4 regions of the Agrobacterium sp. CG160-95 genome follow, and region 2 is predicted to be linked to each of the others. Evidence: riboswitches for the same ligand, from Rfam matches in the RefSeq annotation. Region 2 holds a riboswitch; each other region holds the start of a gene.

Region 1 (5,224 bases), on a different contig from region 2:
TCATCCGCAAGCGTCACCGTTTATGGCAGCCCGAATGCCGAACTCTGCGCGGAGATCAGCGACGCGATGGCGGATGCGCAGAGCGAACGCGATGCCATCATCCGTGACCGCGACTATGCCATGGCGGCCCAGGGCAGCGATGATGGCGACATCAGACGCCAGCGCATTCTCGCCGCACTCGACGCCAATGGCTGCAGCGCCATTCCGGAAACGGAAGCGCGCCAGCCGACGGCACCCGATGTGACACGTTACCCCGACGCCTTCGGCGAACAGGGCAACCCGCCGGGACAGGCAGGGCTTTCGACCTACCCCAATGCCGCTGCGGAGGGCGGGCTCAGGACGCTGTGCGTGCGCACCTGCGACGGCTCGTTTTTCCCCATCGCTTCCAATGCCTCGCCGCTCGATTTCCGTGCGCAGGCCGAACAATGCCAGAAAATGTGTCCGGGTACGCAGACGGAGCTTTATTTCCACTCCATGACGGAGCAGGAAACGGCTGACATGGTCTCGGCTGAAACAGGAAAGCCCTATAAGGACCTGCCGACCGCCTTTGCTTATCGAAATGCCTCAACGAAAGCCCCAGGCTGCGCCTGCAACATGGCCGCCTATCACGAGGAGATGAAGCAGCAGGAGGCTGCGCGGCCGGAAGCTGAGAAACCCTATTCCAGCATCACGACCATTCCACCACCGCAAGGTGACACCCCCAAAAAACCCACCGAACTGCAGCAGGCCGCAAAGCCGCCGGAACAACCGGTTCCGGAACGCGACTATGACCCGAACAACAGCAGGGTCCGCGTCATCGGCCCTAAATTCCTGCCCGACCAGACAGGCCGGATCGACCTGAAGAACCCGGCGCTGAAGGGCATTCAGCCGCAGCAATAGCTCCCATCAAGCACGCGGTATGGAGTTGGCAACGCTCTATCTCACTCACAAGGCGGTCGCGTGTTCTCTTTACCGCCCGCCCCAGCGATTGCGAAACACCAGCTCCTCCAGCGGCACGCGCTGGCGCCAACCCTTCACCGCCAGTTCCGGCTCGGTATAAAGTGTATCGACGCGGCCGAGGCATAGCCAGGCGACGATCTCGATGTGGTCCGGGATTTCCAGAATGGTCCGAATGTCGCTATCGTGGAAAATGCTGACCCAGCCGACGCCGATGCCTTCGGCGCGCGCTGCAAGCCAGAGGTTCTGGATGGCGCAGACGGTGGAATAGACATCGGTGCGCGGATTGTGGGTACGGCCCAGCACCACCTTGCCGCCACGCGTCGGATCGCAGGTGACGCAGATGCTGAGCGGCGCCTTGCGGATGCCCTCAAGCTTGAGGCTGCGGTAAAGCGCCTGCTGCTCCCCCTCGAACATCGCCGTCGCCTCGCCATTGGCGCGGCTGAAGGCAACCCAGGCTGCCTGCCTGACCGCACCGTCAGTGACGAGCGTGAAATTCCACGGCTGCATGAAACCGACCGAGGGCGCGGAATGCGCCGCCTTCAGCAAGCGCTCGACCACATCTTCCGGCAATGGATCCGGAAGGAACTGGTCGCGCACATCACGGCGGGTTTCGATGGCACGGTAGATCGCCTCTCGCTCCCCCTCGGAAAACGGGTAGGCGGGCGAAAGCGCGTGATCGAATGCATCGGCGTCGAGCGAACTGGTCGCGAGTGGATCGGTCGGCATCGTCTATCCCCAACAATGCTGGCGCGCCGCCACGAAAACCGGCTCCGGTTTTCGCCTGCACGACGCGCTGCTGCAACAACCTGCCGCCGTCCACGCGGTCTGGTCTATCCTGTCAGGCCGGTCTTCTGACTCGGCTTCATCCGCCCACTTTCGCCTTCCCGAATGGATTCAGTGGCATCAAGAAAAAGGGCATCCGCCTCACAGCGCTGGGCACGTTCCGGTCTTGCACCGGATTCCCGATTCTCCCGCCCTAAAGGGCAGGCACCTGACGAAGAAGCTTATGAGCAACAAAGATTGCAAATACAAGTATCTTGCGCAGCGATGCGGCAATGTGACCGTGGCCACCTCACCGGCGTATTGCGGCCTTCAGCCGCCGCGCAGAAGCGCGCCGGCTGAAGCACTCCCTACCGCATCACCCAACGGGAAAATACCGCACATAAGCGAACTCATCCCCGTCCGGTGACCAGTTGGGCGAATTCATCGTTCCCTGCCCGCCGAAAAGGTCAAACAGCGTTTCGGCATTACCGCCATCCATATCCATCAGCCGCACGCGCACGTTAAGGTCGCGCGGATGGTCGAAGACATCGGCGTCGTAGGAGACGAAGACGACCTTGTCACCGCTGGGGGACGGATGCGGGAACCAGTCGCCGTAGGCGCTGTCGGTGATACGCTCGACGGCCGAGCCATCCACCCGCACGCGCCAGATCTGCATCTGGCCGGTGCGGCTGGAGTTGAAATAGATCCATTCTCCATCCGGCGAATAATCCGGCCCGTCATTGCGGCCCTCACCATGGGTAAGGCGTGTCTCAACGCCGCTGTCTATGTCCATGGAATAAATATCGAAAACCTGATCGCGAATGCCGCAATAGGCGAAACCTTTCCCGTCCGGCGACCAGCCGTGCCAGTAGGACGGAAGGTTCTTAGTCATCAGCCGCGGCGTTCCGCCCGTCGAAGGCAGCAGATAGATGGCACTCTTGCCGAACTCCACCTTGTCGGAAATGGCATAAAGCGAACCGTCAGGCGAAATGCCGTGGTCATTGTTGCAGATTGTCGCAAAGCCAGTATCGACCTTTTCAGGCGAAGGGTCGCCGGCAAGTGACAGGCGATAAAGCAGACCGTCGCAGTTCAGAAGCAGGTATTTCCCGTCCGGCGACCAGTTCGGAGCCTCGAACAGCTCCGGCGTCTGCCAGACCACCCGCATCTGCCGAGTGCGGATGTTGAAGATTTCGATGGAACTGCGCATGCTGCCTCCCGGGCCTGTCGATCGTCTGGCGTGGAGCGTTGAATGGCACAACCATTCCGTTTGCATCCGCCACCGCCGTAATTATGATCCTATTGCCGCAGGCACCGCCCTGCAAATTCAAATAGGAAAAAACAGCAGCGTTCCGGCACCGCCCGCACCCCTGCCCGTTTCTCCCAGATCCGAGGTTCCGCGATGAACACCATCGCCGATCACGGCATCCGCTTCGGTCGGATCGCCGCAATGCTTCCTGTCAAGAATATCGAGAAGGCCCATGACTTTTATGTCCGTGTGCTGGGCTTCGAAAAGACCTTCGAAAACGGCAACCCTGTCGGTTTCATGATCCTGAAACAAGGTAACGCCGAGTTGCACCTGACATTGCAGTCAACGCACAAACCGGCCCCCTTCAATGTGGCGCATATGCTGGTCAGCGACGCCGACGCGCTGCATGCGCTTTGCAAAAGCCACGGGCTTCGCATCATCAAAAGTCTGCAGGACAAGGATTATGGCCTGCGGGCCTTCGTTTTCGAAGACCCGGATGGTAACCGCATCGATGTGGGGCAGGTTATTTAACGAGATAGGGAGACGGCGCGGCGTGTCCGCGCCGTTGGAGGAAAAGGATGCTTCTTCGCCATCGATATATGGCGAAGCCGCAGCATCCGCACTCCGTCACCCCGAACTAGATTCGGGGTCCAGCAAGCTCCCTCCATGCCCTCCTTCGACTACCTGTCCCTGAACCGGTTGGTAATCGGATAACGGCGATCGCGGCCGAAGTTCTTCTTGGTGATCTTCACCCCGGGCGCGGATTGGCGGCGTTTGTATTCGGCGAGATAGAGCAGATGCTCGATCCGGTGCACCGTCGCGATATCATGGCCACGCGCGAGGATTTCCTCGACCGACATTTCCTTTTCCACCAGGCACTCCAGAATATCGTCCAGCACCGGATAGGGCGGCAGCGAATCCTGGTCTGTTTGGTTGGGTCGCAATTCGGCGGATGGCGCCTTGGAGATGATATTGGCGGGGATCACTTCGCCGGACGGCCCGAGCGCGCCGGGCGGCACATGGGAATTGCGCCAGCTGGAGATGGCGTAGACCTGCATCTTGTAGAGGTCCTTGATGGGATTGAAACCGCCATTCATGTCGCCATAAAGCGTCGCATACCCCACCGACATTTCCGACTTGTTGCCTGTTGTCACCACCATCGAGCCGAACTTGTTGGAAACAGCCATGAGAATGGTGCCGCGTGTTCGGCTCTGCAGGTTTTCTTCGGTAATGCCTTCTTCCGTGCCTTCGAACATTTCCGAAAGCGCCGACAGGAACCCATCCACCGGTTCGGCAATCGGCACGATATCGTAACGGCAGCCGAGCGCTCTGGCGCAATCGGCTGCGTCCTTCAGCGAATCCTCGGAGGTGTAACGATAGGGCAGCATGATGCAGCGCACCCGCTCTTCGCCCAGCGCATCAACAGCAAGCGCAGCGCATATCGCCGAATCGATACCGCCGGAAAGGCCGAGAACCACGCTCTTGAAGCCGTTCTTGTTGACGTAATCGCGAAAGCCCAGCATGCAGGCGCGGTAATCCGCCTCCTCGCCTTCAGGGATTTTCGAGAAAGGACCGCTCTCGCAGCGCCAGCCTTCTGCGGTGCGTTTCCAATCGGTAACGGCAAGGGTCGCCTCGAACTGGCTCATCTGGAAGGCAAGGGTCTTGTCGGCATTGAAACCGAAGCTCGCGCCGTCGAAAACCAGCTCGTCCTGCCCGCCAAGCTGATTGGCGAAGACCAGCGGCAAGCCGCTTTCGATTACTTGCTTCAGCGCCACCTGATGGCGCACATCCAGCTTGCCGCGATAATAGGGCGAACCATTCGGCACCAGCAGGATTTCCGCCCCGCTTTCGGCAAGCGTTTCGCACACACCCATATCGTTCCAGATTTCCTCGCAGATCGGAATGCCGATCCTGACACCGCGGAAATTATAGGGACCGGAGATCGAACCTTCGGCGAAAACGCGTTTTTCATCGAACTCGCCGTAATTCGGCAGGTCGATCTTGTCGCGCAGCGCGATGATCCTGCCGCCATCCAGAAGCGCAACCGAATTGTGCCGGCCCGTTTCGCCCTGACGCGGAAAACCGATGACGACGCCCGGCCCGCCATCGGCGGTTTCCGCCGCCAGTTCTTCCACGGCCTTCAGGCACGCTTTCAGAAAAGCCGGCTTCAATACCAGGTCTTCCGGCGGATAGCCGGATATGAACAGCTCGGTCAGAAGCAGGAGATCGGCACCCTGCGTCGCCGCATCGGCCCGTGCTTCGCGCGCCCTGGCGAGA
Region 2 (5,224 bases):
ATGCGCTCGCCATTCCCGGCGGCCTTAGCTGGGAAAAGGGAACGGCTGTCGATCTTGGCGGGCTGGTACAGCGGTTTCGCGAGAAGGGCCGACTGGTTGCCGGCATCTGCGCGGCTGCCAGCGCGCTTGCAGGCACGGGCGCCCTTGATGACGTCGCCCATACCGGCAATTCGCTCGCCTCTCACAAGGCCTCTCCGTCCTATCGCGGCGAAGCGCTCTATCGCGACCAGCCGAAGGCGGTCAGCGATGGCGGCATCGTAACCGCAGCCGGCAGTGCACCGGTCAGTTTCGCAGTGGAAATTCTGAAACACCTCGGCCTCTTTGGTCCGGAAGCCGAGGCGGAACTTGGAATTTTTGCGGCGAACACCGGTGAAGCTCACCTTGGTGTCGAGAGTTTTGCGGATCCTCCCACCCTCATTCCTGTGCTTGTCACAGGAATGAGGGTGGTGGAGAAGTTAAGCCGCGAGACCATCACAAATCACCCCTGATCAAGCACCCGGCAGACACGGGGCGCGACATCCCCGCACTCCCCCGCAATCGCACGGCGGATATCGCGGCTGTTGAGATGCAGACTGCGACCGGCCGGTAAAGCCGAGCGTTTTATCTTGGCAAGGGCTGCGGCCGTAAAGGCAGCCTCATTGTCATGAAAATAGGCGAGCGCCGCTTCCCGTTCCGGGCTGACGACGAGGACTGCCTTGAAGGCAAGGCGGTGCACGGCGCAGAAAGCGCCGTGACCGGGAACGGCAAAACGCAGCGCGTCGAGTTCCTCACTCCATTCGGCTGCGTCCTGCATGGTTTCAAGCCTGCTGGAAGCGCTTCAGGAAAAACGCGCTCAATGTTCCGAGCAAGGCCCAGAAGACAAAGCTGGTCACGGCGGCGGCAACGATGAACTGTCGTTCCAGCGGCAGCGGTGCCAGCGCATGTTCACCTTCCGGCGGCAGGGGCGCGCCCACCACATGTGGTGCAACGATCAACACCAGTGCGAGCACGATTGCCCAGGGTTCGCGGCGGAATGCGATCAGCGCAATGCCGCCTGCGGTCGCCGCAACCGTCGAAAGCCACCAGATTTGACGCGCCTCAAGCGCGGCCGCCGGGCTGCCCGGTAGTTCCGGCGGCAGGCCGATCATCGGCGCAAGCATGACGGCGGCAAAACCGGCCACACCCCACAAAAGGCCTTCGCGCCAGCCGGCATCGGTGCCGCGTAGCGAGATGAGGCCGGTGAGCACCAGTGCATAACCGATGGCGGTCAGCACGTTGGCGGCGACCGTATAGGCGGTGCGCTCGAGGCCGTCGGCCGGAGACCAGGCTTCCTCGTTATGTTCGTGCGCGGGAACGGCAGCGCCGGTCGTGGCCGGAGCATCGTGGCTGTGGGGCGCTTCGCCACCCGCATTTTCATAGGTTTCCGCCTTCAGGATCAGCGGCGTGGTGCCGAAAGCCTGCATGGCCGAAACGGCGAAGCCGCCAACGATGCCGACGAGGACGGCGGTAAAAACGATATTGCGAAAGAACGACATGCTTTTTCCCTCAATGGCAAGGGAAAGCATTGGCATGACGTGTGTCATGCGCAGCGTTGTGAACGGCTTCCACATGCGAAAAGCCGACAAAACCGACGACGAACAGACCAAGCACGATCGCCGTCAGCGATTGCGCCAAGCTCCCCGTTTTTGCTGAAACGGCGGCATTTACCGTATTCTGGTTGATGGACATGGTGACCCCTCTTACGGCGCGACCCCGCGCCTTTAGACGCGGCGGAACGGCAAACGCCGTACAGCCGCATGCGATACACTTCACCACGGGGATACGAGACTGACACAGGGCGGCACGTTCAAGCACCACCACCCTGAAATTCCGCTCTTCCGGACACCCCGCCGGCATGGACATTTCCGTGATGGCAGGTCTCCTGGCTTACGGGTCAAAACCTGAAACACCTTCCCGGCATTGCCCTCGCCCATATCCGGCGAGATGCTTACCAGTGGCATTTCGTTTCAGGCTCTCCGCTCACAGTTGCGGGGGCAGCCACGAATGAGGATGTCTCCCTATCGTGTTCCCTTTTCACCTTCCGGAACGCCCGGAAGGAACCATCACAGGATCGTTATCCGATGGGTGTGGGTGGGAGTCAATGGCAGGCCGGCGTGAGAATCGCGCGCCGTGGCTGGATGCCGGATCAAGTCCGGCATGACGGCAAAGGGCTACCGTGCCGGGATGGCCTTCAGATAGGCGGCGATCGCATTGCGGTCATCAGCCGTCAGATGCGCCATATTCTGCTGCACCTTGACCATGGAGCCGCCGACGCTGTCGAATTCCGGGGTGAAGCCGGTTTCCAGATAGTTGGCAATATCGGCCGCCTCCCAGCTTCCGACGCTCTGCGAGCCGGGGGTAATATCGGGAATGCGGCCCTCGCCTTCGGGATTTGGACCACCGGCCAGCCATTTGCCATCGAGAAAACCACCAAGCGCATTGCGCGGCGTGTGACATTCGCCGCAATGGCCCGGGCCTTCCACCAGATATTGGCCGCGCAGCAATTCGGCATTGGCATCGGCAAGCTCGACGCGGGGTGGCGCGGATGTATCGAAATAGAGGAATTTCCAGCCGCCCAATGCCATGCGCATGTTGAAGGGGAACGGCAGTTCGTGATCCGGCACGTCATTCTGGCTGGCGGGCAGAACCCGCAGATAACCGAAGAGGTCGTTGATGTCCTTCTGCGTCATGCGGGCATAGGAGGCGTAAGGGAAGGACGGGTAGAGATGTTCGCCGTTCTTGCCGACGCCGCGCGTCATCGCATCGCCGAATTCCGAAAGCGTCCAGCCGCCAATGCCATGCTGCGGATCGGAGGAAATATTGGGCACATGGAAGGTGCCGAAGGGGCTTTTCAACGCTTGCCCGCCCGAAAGCGTCAAAAGCGCATCGCCCTTGGCATCTGGTGCCGCATGGCAACTTGCGCAGCCGCCCGCCCAGAACAGCGTTTCGCCATTGGCAAGGTCCGGCTCGCCAAGGCTCACCCAGTGGCTGGGTGCCTGACGCACAGGCGCGGTGACCCAGGCGAAAATGCCGAAACCGGCAATGGCCGCCACCGCGATCCCGCCCGCGAGCTTCGTCCAAATGGAGGCCATGACCCCTCTCCCCATTATCACCTGATGAGATCAGGCATCATTCCCGCTGAAAAAAACGCCGCCGGGAAGCGGCGTTCTTAATAGGATCACTTCTTTAGACGGTAGGTCTGGTGGCACGCACCACAATCGGCACCGAGGGTCTGCATGGCGGCGGTGACGCCTGCCTGATCGGCGGGAAGGCTGGCGAGGACCTTGTCCGCATCGGCACCGAGCTTGGCGGCCTTGGACTTGAAGTCATCGAAATTTTCCCAGATCGCGGGTGCCGCAGCACTGCCGGTCTCGCTGCCCGGGGGAAACTGGTCGGGGAAAGCCTTGGCGTTGGTGCTGATGGTCGTCACGGCAGCCTTTACGGCTTCGGCGTCATAAGGCTTCTGGCCCTTGGAGATGGCAGCAAGCGCCCCCATGGAGCCGCCGATCTGCTTCATCATGCCTTCACGTTTTTCGACTTCGCCGGCAGCGTAGACCGCTCCGGCGCAAAGACAGCCGAAAAGCATGGCCGCCGCGATGGTTTTCAGTTTCATACATTCTCTCCTTGATTCCGGCAGATGCCGAACGCGCGATAACGGCGCGAGGATGCCCTTTCCGCATGGCGAAAAGAAGTCACATTGCAGTGAATTTCCCCAAGAAAACAGAAGTCTAGGAGAGTGCTTCCCAAAGCGTAACCAGGGCTGCGGCAATCAGCATGAAACCGGCGGCGCGGCCGATGAAAATCGTCGCGGCAGGCGAGGAAACGAGCCATGCCCGGCTTTTATCCGCCGTCAGCGCCAGAGCGCCATAGACCGTGAACTGCGTGATGGCCACCATCGCGCCCATTACCAGACCCTGCATCCAGATTGGACCATAGTCGGGTTTGAGGAATTGCGGATAGATCGCCATCATGAAGAGATAGGCTTTCGGATTGGAAAGGCAGGTGAGCACGGCCCGCCAGAACGCCTTTCTGACAGAGGCGCTCGCCTGCGCTTCATCGCCATTGACGGTAATGGCGCTGCGCATCAGGCCGATGCCGATCCAGACCATGTAAGCGGCGCCGGCGACCAGCAGCGGCAGGAACAGCGACGGCATCCAGGCGGCAAGCATGCCGACGCCCAACGCACCGTAAAGTGAATGCACCATGCCGCCGGCGCTCATGCCGCTTGCCGCGGAAAGCCCGGCTCTTTTGCCACCCGTCAACGCACTTGCCAGCACGAACAGCATATCCATGCCCGGCAGGATGATGATGCCGAACAGGACCAGAAAGAAAAGCCAGAGATTTTCGGCGTAACTCATGTCAGTATCTCCCAAAACAGTTTTCGACACATTCGGGAAAACTCATGTTTCTCAATGTGTTTTGCTGCTTATAGGAAAAGCCAACTGACAGCGTTGTGTCAGTTGCGTTGGGAAACCACCGGGAAAAACGGCAATGCGCAAGGCATCGAGACTGTTCGAGATCATCCAGATCCTGCGGGTGGCGCGCAGGCCGATCACCGCGCAGACCATTGCCGAGGCACTGGAGGTCACGGTGCGCTCGGTCTATCGCGATATTTCGGCCCTTCAGACCATGCGCGTACCGATCGAAGGCGAACGCGGCGTCGGTTATATCCTGCGTCCCGGCTTCAACCTGCCGCCGCTGATGTTTTCCATCGAGGAGACGGAGGCGATCGTGCTTGCGCTCGCCATGGTCGCGCGCACGGGCGATACCGAATTGCGGCAGGCGGCCAAAAAGGTCAGCGACAAGATTGCGGCATCCCTGCCCGAACCCCTGTCGAAAACCCTGTCGGCCAATGCCCTGCACGCCTGGGGCAGCATCGCGCCCTCACCCGCCGGCGTCGATCTTGCCATGGTCAGGCGGGCGGTGCGCGACGAGGAGCGGTTGGACATAACCTATGGCGACGAAACCGGCGTGGAGACCCGGCGACAGATCCGGCCCATCGCCATGATCTATTATTCGGAGACGACCAATATCGTCGCCTGGTGCGAGCTCAGGCAAGCGATCCGCAATTTCCGCTCCGACCGCGTTCTGACCTGCAAGACAACCGGCAGCTTTTTCAAGATGGAAGGCGAAAGGTTGCGGCAATTGTGGATGAGCGGCTGGCAGAGCAATCAGCTGGGGACTTCGGAACGAACGACGAATCAAG
Region 3 (5,224 bases), on a different contig from region 2:
ATGGTTTGTTGGTTCGTCCAGCAGCAGAATATGCGGCTCCTGCGCCAATGCGCGGGCAATGTGCAGGCGCTGGCGTTCGCCGCCGGAAAGGTGATGCCAGTTTCGCTCGGCCTTGTCCGCCATATCGACATTTCCGAGCGCCGCATCGACGATGGCATCGTCCTTTGGCGACCATGCGGAAAGCGGGCCGAGATAGGGCGTGCGCCCCAGTTCCACGGCCTGTCGCGCGCTGATGCGCTCGGTGGTTTCGGCCTGCTGCTCCACAAAGGCCAGCCTGCGGGCAAGTTCGCGCCGCCCGAATGTGGCAAGCCGTTCCTCACCAAGCATGACATGACCCCGACGCGGCATGCGAATGCCGGCCAGCATGGAAAGCAGCGTGCTTTTACCCGAACCGTTCGGCCCGATGATACCCAGAAACTCGCCCGGGGCGACCTCCAGCGAAACACCGCGCACGATGTCGAGATTGCCGGCATGAAAATGCAGATCGTGGGCGGATAATTTCATGACCGGCCTCTCTTCTGCCCGAGAATGAAGGCGAAGGCGGGCGCGCCGACCAGCGCAGTGATCACGCCGATCGGCAGCACCTGCCCCGGAATGACGGTGCGCGAAAGAATATCTGCGATGATCATGAAAATTGCACCGGTTAGCGCCGTCACCGGCAGCAACATGCCGTGGCGAACGCCAACGAAGATGCGCGCCGCATGCGGGATGACGAGACCGACGAAGCCGATGGAACCGACCAGCGACACCATGACTGCCGTCATGACCGCCGAAACCGAGATCAGCACCGCATAGACCCGGCGCACCGGAATACCGAGCGAAGCTGCTGCCTGACCGCCGAAAGCGAAAGCATCAAGCGCGCGTGCGTACCAGAGGCACACCCCTAGACCCGCAATACTGACCGGCAAAGCCAGCCAGACATCCGGCCAGCGCACGCCCGAAAGATTGCCCAGCAGCCAGAACATGATGCCGCGCGCCTGTTCGGCATTGGCGGATTTGGTGACGATGAACGACGTCATGGCGTTGAACAGTTGCGAACCGGCGACCCCCGCCAAGATGATGGCGCTGTTGCCGTGCCCTGCCCGCACCGCCAGAAGGCTGACAAGCGAAAAAGCCACAAAAGCCCCGATCAGGGCGCCGGCCGGCATCGTCAGGAACCCCGCCCCGAAGCCCAGAAGCGCCACGGCCACGGCCCCGGTTGAGGCGCCTGCGGAAATACCGAGGATATAGGGATCGGCGAGCGGGTTGCGCAGAAGTGATTGAAGCACCGCACCGGCCAGCGCCAGCGAGGCGCCACAGCACGCGGCAACAACGGCGCGGCTGAGGCGGTAACTCCAGACGATGCCCTCATCCAGCGGCTCCAGCGGATAACCCGCATGGAAGACACGATTGGCAATGGTCTTTGCCACCACGTCGAACGGAATGGCAGTCTCGCCGATGGCCGCACCGGCCATCAGTGCGACGAGCAGCAGGGCGAGTGCGGCAAAAGCCAGACCCGCCCTGCCGAGATTGACGGAAAGACCGTTCACTTGGCGAGACCGGCTGTGGAAATCGCCTCGGCCAGCGTTTCAATGCCTTCGATCGTGCGGATGGTCGGGTTCATCGCCTGCGCGTCCATTTCGAAGACATGGGCCGCCTTGACGGCGGGCATGATGCTGGCAACCGGATCGGTAGCGAGGAACTTGAGCTTGACGGCGACATCATCGGCGGGGAAACGCCGGCGGTCCATCTTGCCGGCAACGATCACGGACGGATTGGCCTTGGCGATGGTTTCCCAGCCAACAGTCGGCCATTCCTCATCGCTTTCGATAACGTTCTTCAGTCCGAGCGCGGACATGATGTAACCCGGCGCACCATTGCGGCCCGCCACGTAAGGATCGATATCCAACTCGGCGCTGGAGAACCAGAAGACTGCTGAAATCTTGCCATTCGCCGAAGCGATCTTGGCGCGGGCGGCTTCCTCACGCTTTTTCAGGTCGGCAACGACTTCCTCGCCGCGATCTTGCACGTTGAAAATTTTCGCAAGGTCGCGGACCTCCTGGTAGATCAGGTCCATGGTGAAAACGGACTTGCGCACGCCGTCGCCGCCGCCGGAATTGTCCTTGCCCATGCAATCGGCAGGGGAGGTATAAACGGGAATACCGAGTTCGGCGAATTGCTCCGGTGTTCCGACAACGCCTTCGGGACCGATCTGCCACTGGAACTGCGTCGTCACGAGGTCCGGCCTCTTGCCAACCACCGCCTCGAAGCTCGGATCATTGTCGGCAAGCCGCTCCACCTTGGCATTGGCGTCTTCGTAACCCTTCAGAACCGGGCCGATCCACAGCGCCGTGCCTACCACCTTGTCGGCCACGCCGAGCAGATAGAGAACCTCGGTCGTGCTCTGGCCGACCGATACTGTGCGGGCGGGCGCCTGCTTGAAGGTGATTTCGTGGCCGCAGCTATTGATCGTCAGCGGATAGGTGGTTTCGGCAGCCTGAGCGGCACCGGCGGGCAAGGCCGCTAATGCGACAGCCAGAAGACCGGCGGAAACCGGCAGGCGTTTGAAATGAAACATATGTTCTCCAGTCTAAATAAAGTGGCGTGATCCGCAGGCCGCGCGTCAAAACGCGTAGTGACAGAGCGACAACAAGTGTGGAGATGGAGAACGGGACTCTAAATACGTTTCCGCGGACGGAAAGGTCATAATCAGCTCCTCTTCCGGGCATCCCCGCCCGTAACGATGGTCAATATTATGACGGCAGGTCTCCTGGCTCACGAATATGCGCCGTTCATCTGCCTTCCCGCACCTTGAAGGGTGCAGTGGCATGACGCGTTTCAGGCGTCACGAGGATGAGCGGCAATCCGCTTACAGTTGCGGGGGCAGCCACGGCATTGGGCGATAGAAATCACCCGCACCATGTTCCCTATTAATCCCTTTGCCCTTCGGCTTCAGGAACCGTCGCTTTCTGACATAAGGGGCAAGCGCCGGGGCGTCAATTGCGATAGTGCTGCAGCTCAGCACAAAGACGGACCCGCCAACGCGAAAATTTTTGTAGCGCCGGAAGGCGCCGGTTGCGGCGCGTCTTTGGACATCGTGGTAAGGGTTTCAATCACCACCAGCCCGGATTGCGCAATAAAATCAATAAAGAGATTGTTGTCGCTGATGGTGTCGAGACGCACCAGCTCATCGTCCAGATCGGTAAAATGCCGCCTCACAAGCGCAATCGCATCCATGTCCGCACCCGCAACGACCGGACCGATAATGTGGCCCCGCCCCGCCGCACGGCGCAGCGCAAAAGCGGTAAGACGGTCCGCCTCAAACACACCGTAACCCGCATTCTGCGTCAAAAGTCGCTGTAAAACGTTCCGGCGCGAAACGCCAAAAGCCGCCCGGTCTAGTTCCACCACATCAGTCAGATGATCTGCGGATAACGGCTCTATTCGTTGTTTTCTGCCGGGCGGCGGTATCTCGAAAAGGCAATTCGCCCTTCCCCGGAACAGATATACTTTTTCCGTATCACCGGCAAAACCCAACCTTGAAAACAACCGCCGCGACGCTCCCGTCGCGTTCAACCGCAGGGAGACAGTGGGGAATTTCGCGACAAGTTTCTGCACAAGCCATGGTGCTACGCCCTGCCCCTGCAAACGGGGGGAAACAATGACCATGCCAAGCGTCGCAAACCCCTGATCATAGGGAAAGAGCATCGCGGTTGCGACAACACGGTCGATCTCATCGAGCGCAGCGAGACCCACGCCGCATTGCCGCAGAAAACACCATTCATTCGCGTGATATCGCCATCCGACGGCCATGGAGAGTGCATGCAGATGATCGGCATCCACGTCCGCGATATCCACGGTCCGCAGCTCGAAACTATCGACTTTGAGCAGGTCCATAACCAACGGCCCTCATCCCCTACGGCTCACAACCTTCATCCGGTCCCGGCCTAGCCCACGACATCCGACGGTAGCCGGTTACGCCAGCACGAATTTTCTGAAAGCACTGGAAGGTCACAACAATCTACCGAAATCATTCGCATTTCAGCAGATAAACGTGGCAGGCCATTCTAAGCTTTCGGGATGACAATCCGGTCAGCGGAGACGACCATTGAACGCAATCGAAATCCTTGAGCGTCTCGTCGGTTTCCCGTCGGTCGTTGGAACCGCCAATGGCGATATTGCCGGCTGGATCGCCGATTATCTTGAAAGCCACGGCGCGAAAGTATCGCTGCTTGCGGGACCGGAGGGCGACCGCGCCAATCTCTTCGCCACCTTCGGCCCGGCCGATCGCGCCGGCTATGTTTTGTCCGGCCATATGGATGTCGTACCCGCCAGCGAGCCGGAATGGTCTTCCGATCCCTTTACACTGCGGGCGGAAAATGATCGTCTCTACGGGCGCGGAACCACCGACATGAAGGGTTTTCTGGCCACGGTTCTCGCCGCGGCGCCTGCATTTTCGCGCATGGCGCTGAAACGTCCCGTGCATATCGCCTTTTCCTATGACGAAGAGGCGGGTTGCCGTGGCGTTCCGCATCTTCTCGCCAGATTGCCTGAACTGTGCGCCGCACCGGCGGGCGCAATTATCGGCGAACCGAGCAATATGCGGGCGGTTCGTGCACACAAGGGCAAAGCAGCAGCTCGCATTACCATCCGTGGCCGTTCCGGCCATTCGTCCCGCCCTGATCAGGGGGTGAATGCCATTCACCTGATGACCGGCATCATGGCAAAGGCCGTGGAGACGGCACATGAGCTGACGAAAGGCCCCTTTGAAGCGACTTTCGAGCCGCCCTATTCCTCGCTGCAGATCGGCACGATGAAGGGCGGCCAGGCGATCAACATCATCCCCGATTTCTCGGCCATCGAGCTGGAAGCGCGGGCGATTTCCGGCATATCGCCGCTTGAACTGCTCGGGCCGATTCGCGCAAGCGTCGAGGTTCTTGCAGCAAAGGGTGTCGATATCGAGTGGACGCCTATGAGCGATTATCCGGCGCTTTCGCTTGCAGCCAATGCTCCCCTTGTTCTGTTTCTGGAGGAATTGACCGGCACCCCCTGTCTCGCCGCCGTCAGCTACGGCACGGAGGCGGGGCTGTTCCAGGCGGCGGGCATCGACGCCATCATCTGCGGACCAGGAGATATCGGCCGCGCCCACAAGCCGGACGAGTTCATAACGACGGGCGAACTTTCGGCCTGCCAGTCGATGCTGGAAACACTCGCAAGCCGCTGTGCGGCTTGAACCTTCGGGAAG
Region 4 (5,224 bases), on a different contig from region 2:
CGTTGGAATAAATGTCTTCCAACCGAGACGTTTGGCGCAAACACTCAGCAGAAACAGGGCCGATTTTTAGAGAACAGGCGGTCTTGGCAGCTTTGCGCCAAGAGGCGGACATCCGTCGAAGCTCTCAGGATGATCCGCGCCGTGACCTTATAGCCATTCGTAAGTCTCCCAGCGTGTGTCGCGATGGGCGCGGTGGCGGCGAACGGCAGCCATCCGCAGGTTCAGACTATCAAAAAACTAAACAGTGAGCTCTCTTCGGACGATCTCAGCTCCTGCGCTCAAGGAATTCAGCTTGTCTCTTGCCACACGACGAGACAGGGGGGCCATGCCGCAATTGGTGCAGGGGCAAAGTTTATCTGCGTCGACAAACTTAAGCGCCTTTCGCAGCGTTGCAGCGACTTCCTCCGGGGTTTCGATGGTATCGCTTGCCACATCGATGGCCCCGACCATCACTTTCTTACCTCGAACAAGTTCCAGAAGATCCATTGGGACATGAGAATTGTGGCATTCGAGGGAGATCATACCGATGCCGGATTTCTGCAGCTTGGGGAGAGTTTCCTCATACTGCCGCCATTCTGACCCGAGTGTCTTTTTCCAATCCGTATTGGCCTTTATGCCGTAACCGTAGCAGATATGGACGGCGGTCTCGCACTTCAGCCCTTCAATTGCCCTGTCCAAAGTGGCAACACCCCAGTCATTCACATCGTCAAAGAATACGTTGAAGGCAGGTTCGTCGAACTGGATGATATCGACGCCGGCAGCCTCCAATTCCTTTGCTTCCTCGTTGAGTATCCCGGCAAATTCCCAGGCAAGCTTTTCACGGCTCTTATAATGGCCGTCAAAGAGAGTATCGATCATCGTCATCGGACCCGGCAAAGCCCATTTGATGGGTTGTTTGGTCTGCTGGCGAAAAAACTTGGCGTCTTCGACGAACACGGACTTCTGGCGAGACACTGCGCCGACGACTGTCGGGACACTCGCATCGTAGCGATCGCGAATTCTGACTGTCTCGCGTTTTGCAAAATCGACCCCGTCGAGGTGCTCGATGAAAGTCGTGACGAAATGTTGGCGTGTTTGCTCGCCATCACTGACGATGTCGATGCCGGCCTGTTGCTGATCGTACAGTGAAAGGCGCAGGGCATCTCTCTTGCCTTCCAGTAATTCCTCGCCCTCCAGCTTCCAGGGCGACCACAGTTTTTCGGGCTGCGCAAGCCAGGAGGGTTTCGGCAGGCTGCCAGCGGTCGATGTGGGGAGAAGTTTCTTCACGATGGGACCTCTTCTAAGTGATGCTCAGGCGGGGCGGTGAGCAAACAATTGCTCAAGGACGGCGCGGTATGGCTTGATGAAGTGTTTTTCGGTGAACTTACCCTGATCCACCGCCAAGCGATTTCGTTCGTCGCGATCGTAAATGACCCGGGTCAGCGAATAGTCCTGGTGCTTCAGGTTGGGCTGGTAAAATGTCCCGGCTGCTGCGTTCGCATTGTAGATTTCGGGGCGATAAATTCTCTGAAACGTTTCCATCGTGCTGATGACGCCGATTAGCTCAATATTGGAGTAGTCGCCCAGCAAATCCCCAACAAAGTAGAAGGCCAACGGCGCAACGCTGCCTGCAGGCATGAAGTAGCGAACCTGCAATCCCATTTTCCCGAAATACTGGTCGGTGGACGAGAACCCATTCTGCCGGTATTCGACGCCCATCACGGGGTGATGATTTTCGGTCCGGTAATAGGTCTTGCTGGTCGAGGCGCTGATGCAAATGACCGGCGGCTTGCGAAAGTACGAGCGGTAGGCATCCGACTGCAGAAAAGACTTGAACAGGTTTCCATGCAGGTCGCCGAAGTCGGCCGGAATGCTGAAGGCAGGAACGCTCTTGTTATGCTCCGGCAGCACAATGCTGAAGTCGTAGTCTCGCACATAGGAGGAGAAGTTATTCCCCACAATGCCGTCGATACGTTCACTGGTTTTGTGATCGATGATCGTCGTCTTCAGTATCTCGATGAGGGGAAATTTTTCACCTGCGACATCGAAGCTCATGTCGACCGAAATGATCTCCAACTCGACCGAGTATCGGTCCGATTTGGGATTATCCCAGTGAGCGAGGGCGTTGAAGCGGCTGTCGATCATGCGCATGACATTGCGCAGGTTTTCCTGCCGCTTTTCGCCCCTGGCCAGATTGGCGAAATTGGTGGTGATGCGCGTATTTTCTGAAGGACGATAGTCCTCATCGAAGGGTACGCTCGTGATCGTAAAAATGCAGGTCTGAGACATGTTGTGCCCCTATAAAGTTGGGGGCATGGGTCTGCGGACGCATAGCAAGACGGGCCGCGACAATGCAGCCTTTGCTACGGCACACTGGGACACCCCGCCCGTGGACGTTATTTCACCAAAGGCAGGTCTCCTGGCTCACGGATCATCACTTCCGTCCGTCTTCCCGGGGTAAACCAGTGACATATTGGACTTCAGCTCGCCGCTTACAGTTGCGGGGGCAGCGTCGGCTTTTCCGTATGACACGGAGCACCGACTTCCCTCTTAGCCCCGGCACGTTGCGTGCAACGACTGGGGAACCTTAGGCGTGACGACCATATTGTAAGCCACGTCATCGGTCAACATCATATAACGATATCTTTATGTCCTTAAGTCTACGTTTCCATTGTCGGTTCCGGCCGAGTAGGTTGCATTCGGCGTTGTCAGGCGATTCTCACATACGCGGACCTGGCCGTGGCAAACGTCTCGCTCCACGCACTTGAAAGGATCAGACCACACCACGAATAGTTCCTAGTGCGGGAGCAGCCTGGTGATACCGTCCAGGCGCCCAGAGCGCGTTCCGCCAGACTTAGTCGCTCCAGAAGAGCCAGTACGTCGATCGACGGTTCAGGAGGCAATTGGGGCAGCTAGAAGGCGCGCATGATTTCGCCTGCCACAGGCGTTTAATTGAAGCGGCCTCGCCGGAGGTTGGGATGCTATTCGGACATGCCCTACTGTGCCGGCGCAGCGCTAATAAAGGGATCGGCGTTTGAATTAAATAACGAATGAGCGAAGGCAAGCACCCTTAAATTGCGGGCCGATAACATCACGGGCGCGTATCCGCAACAGCACCGCCGAATTTGTGCTCGGGCCTTGGAACCGCCCCATGTCGTTGAAGGTGCACAGGAAGTTCCGATCCGCACCGGGCATCTGACAGGTCTGGCAGTGGGCGGTATTCGGCTTGGTTAATCGTACCGTCAGGCTTGAATCACTGGAACTGCTAGTCGGCAGTCAACGTTGCGGTTTTACGCTTTTCGCCGCTTTCAGCAGCGTCATGCGTCCCAGTTTTCAATCTCCGGCGCAACGGCCTGGAGCAATATCCTCCTGCTGCCGCCGAGACGGACGATTATCCCTCACAAAGACGAATACAACCGCTTTTTCTAAGAAAAGGGTTCCAGCCTTTCGCTGCAAGGATTGCCCAGGCAGTGGCCCCGACATGCGGCAACCTGAAATATTTGAAGTCGGCAAATGTCGAGGTCGGCCCGATCATCAGCCCGGTCGTCAGTTCGTCCCCGACTGTCGCGTAGATCAGGTTATCGGGAGATATTTGTGCGGCGATGGTGGCAAGCAGCGCCTCGGCCCGCTCGGCATCGCCGACCTGCTGAAATGCCAGCGCGGCCTGGGCCGTACCTTCCAGCCACACACCATCCCGATCGTCGTTAAAATCAAAACCTCCCGCAACCGCATAATGCCGATCAACCCAATGTAGAACACGCCCACTGCGGCCCCGAAACTCCGGCACGGCGAGAATGGGCCAGAGCTCGGAATCTATTCCGGACTGGCTCGAGTTGGGTGTGTCGCTTCCGGGTAGGCTGCCGACGTAAAACCGTCCCTGCTGCTCATTCCACATCGCATCAAGAAATTTGCGTGTTTTGTCCCGCATCGCCTGCCAGGCGCGCGCTCCCTCAATTTCGGCGAGCCAACCCGCAACGGCATACACATCGAGATTATGTTCCGTCGATTTCCACTCGAGTTTTGCCGGTGCAGGCTCATGACCGAATGTGCCACCTGTGTAGCCGATATCGCGGACGCCCGCCGTATGCGCATCGATCCAGCGCATGAGTTTGGTCGCTGCCTGCACATAGGACGGATTGCTTAATCGTTCACTGGCAGTGAGAAGCGCAAGTGCCGCCCAGGCCAGGTTGCCCGTTGCGCTGCCGACCTGATAGTCATCCTCGACCCACGTCTTGCTGGCCTCACTCCAGAAACCGGGCAAAAGCATAGCATCGTTTTCGTTCGCAACGGGGCCGGAACGGTAGGCGTTGCGCAGGCGGCCATCGCTGTAATAGCGATCGTTGTTGACGGCGAGCAGCAGCGCGTCGGCAACCCTTTTCGCTTCGGCATCGTTGCCACAGGAAAAAAGGGCAATCGTCGCCAGGGCATTGTCATAGGTGAAACCCGCATTTGAAAGAGCGGGATCAAGCGCTTTACCGCCCGGTGCAGGCTCAAAGCTCCGAAATATGAAGGGGGGGGTGGATTTGTCCATCTTCCCAACGAGACCCGCACACAAGCTCACAGCAAGGCGGTCGCGAACTGATCCGGAACCGGTGCGCCCGTCGCCAGCAGCGACCACTCCTGTTGTGAAGCAGGTCATGAGAACTGTCGCGACGATCGATTTGACAGACATGAGTTTTCCGTTTGGTAGGCGCTTTTCCAAACAAGCCCGCCTCTAGCTTGCGGTTTACGTCGAGCACGGTCCCGGGTTTGGCGCGAATTGTCTTAGCTGAAGGCCCTTGCGAGTAACATCTGCATGGACTTCAAGAGGTCGCCCTGTTCCGCGACATTTTCGGGCGCATTGCGGAAAAGCAGCCTCAAGATTGCACGATGCTGGTCGGCAGTGGGGGTGAGAGTGAATTTGCCGGGCGTTTGCGACACCTTCGTTGCATCGATCTGCACCCAGCCCACATCGGGCACGTACAGGGACTCTGCCTCGGCGTAAGACCGGTTGAAATCCGCCAGGGTCGCGGTTTCGGTCGAAAGCGCCACGATCCGTACCGCCTTCACCTCGCTTGCGCACTGCAAACGGCCTTCGAGATCCACGCCGATCGGCTCTTCCTTGTCGACACGTGGTAATTCGATGCAGCAGATGAGGCTGGTGAAGGCAATCACCATGGCGACCGCCGACCAGATGAGGTTGAGACAATCTCGCGCCGAAAATTCTACAGGGGCGTCCCATGCGTAAACGGCGAGCAGAACTGAA

What was found. Region 2 has a riboswitch for cobalamin ahead of ACQZ63_RS02895 (CbtB domain-containing protein). Riboswitches for the same ligand answer to the same signal wherever they lie in the genome.
Region 1: it holds a riboswitch for cobalamin, as region 2 does, so the genes downstream of both, bluB (5,6-dimethylbenzimidazole synthase) here and ACQZ63_RS02895 (CbtB domain-containing protein) in region 2, are expected to answer to the same signal.
Region 3: it holds a riboswitch for cobalamin, as region 2 does, so the genes downstream of both, ACQZ63_RS08960 (ABC transporter substrate-binding protein) here and ACQZ63_RS02895 (CbtB domain-containing protein) in region 2, are expected to answer to the same signal.
Region 4: it holds a riboswitch for cobalamin, as region 2 does, so the genes downstream of both, ACQZ63_RS22245 (DUF1852 domain-containing protein) here and ACQZ63_RS02895 (CbtB domain-containing protein) in region 2, are expected to answer to the same signal.

The regions. Positions count from the first base shown of each region.
Region 1 is NZ_JBNWDU010000005.1:260,958-266,181, reverse strand. It holds gene ACQZ63_RS18590 (DUF2865 domain-containing protein) at 1-879, shown strand, start outside; gene bluB (5,6-dimethylbenzimidazole synthase) at 949-1,665, opposite strand; cobalamin riboswitch at 1,764-1,949, opposite strand; gene ACQZ63_RS18580 (TolB family protein) at 2,078-2,908, opposite strand; gene ACQZ63_RS18575 (VOC family protein) at 3,101-3,478, shown strand; gene ACQZ63_RS18570 (NAD+ synthase) at 3,628-5,224, opposite strand, start outside.
Region 2 is NZ_JBNWDU010000001.1:569,464-574,687, forward strand. It holds partial or broken gene ACQZ63_RS02880 (type 1 glutamine amidotransferase family protein) at 1-362, shown strand, start outside; gene ACQZ63_RS02885 (hypothetical protein) at 479-793, opposite strand; gene ACQZ63_RS02890 (CbtA family protein) at 798-1,514, opposite strand; gene ACQZ63_RS02895 (CbtB domain-containing protein) at 1,525-1,707, opposite strand; cobalamin riboswitch at 1,874-2,098, opposite strand; gene ACQZ63_RS02900 (c-type cytochrome) at 2,190-3,110, opposite strand; gene ACQZ63_RS02905 (c-type cytochrome) at 3,197-3,631, opposite strand; gene ACQZ63_RS02910 (LysE family translocator) at 3,747-4,376, opposite strand; gene ACQZ63_RS02915 (helix-turn-helix transcriptional regulator) at 4,510-5,224, shown strand, end outside.
Region 3 is NZ_JBNWDU010000002.1:490,600-495,823, reverse strand. It holds gene ACQZ63_RS08970 (ABC transporter ATP-binding protein) at 1-504, opposite strand, end outside; gene ACQZ63_RS08965 (FecCD family ABC transporter permease) at 501-1,529, opposite strand; gene ACQZ63_RS08960 (ABC transporter substrate-binding protein) at 1,526-2,557, opposite strand; cobalamin riboswitch at 2,723-2,958, opposite strand; gene ACQZ63_RS08955 (GNAT family N-acetyltransferase) at 2,998-3,876, opposite strand; gene argE (acetylornithine deacetylase) at 4,088-5,212, shown strand.
Region 4 is NZ_JBNWDU010000007.1:168,424-173,647, reverse strand. It holds gene ACQZ63_RS22250 (methionine synthase) at 238-1,266, opposite strand; gene ACQZ63_RS22245 (DUF1852 domain-containing protein) at 1,291-2,268, opposite strand; cobalamin riboswitch at 2,372-2,584, opposite strand; gene ACQZ63_RS22240 (hypothetical protein) at 3,371-4,651, opposite strand; gene ACQZ63_RS22235 (glycosyltransferase family 2 protein) at 4,744-5,224, opposite strand, start outside.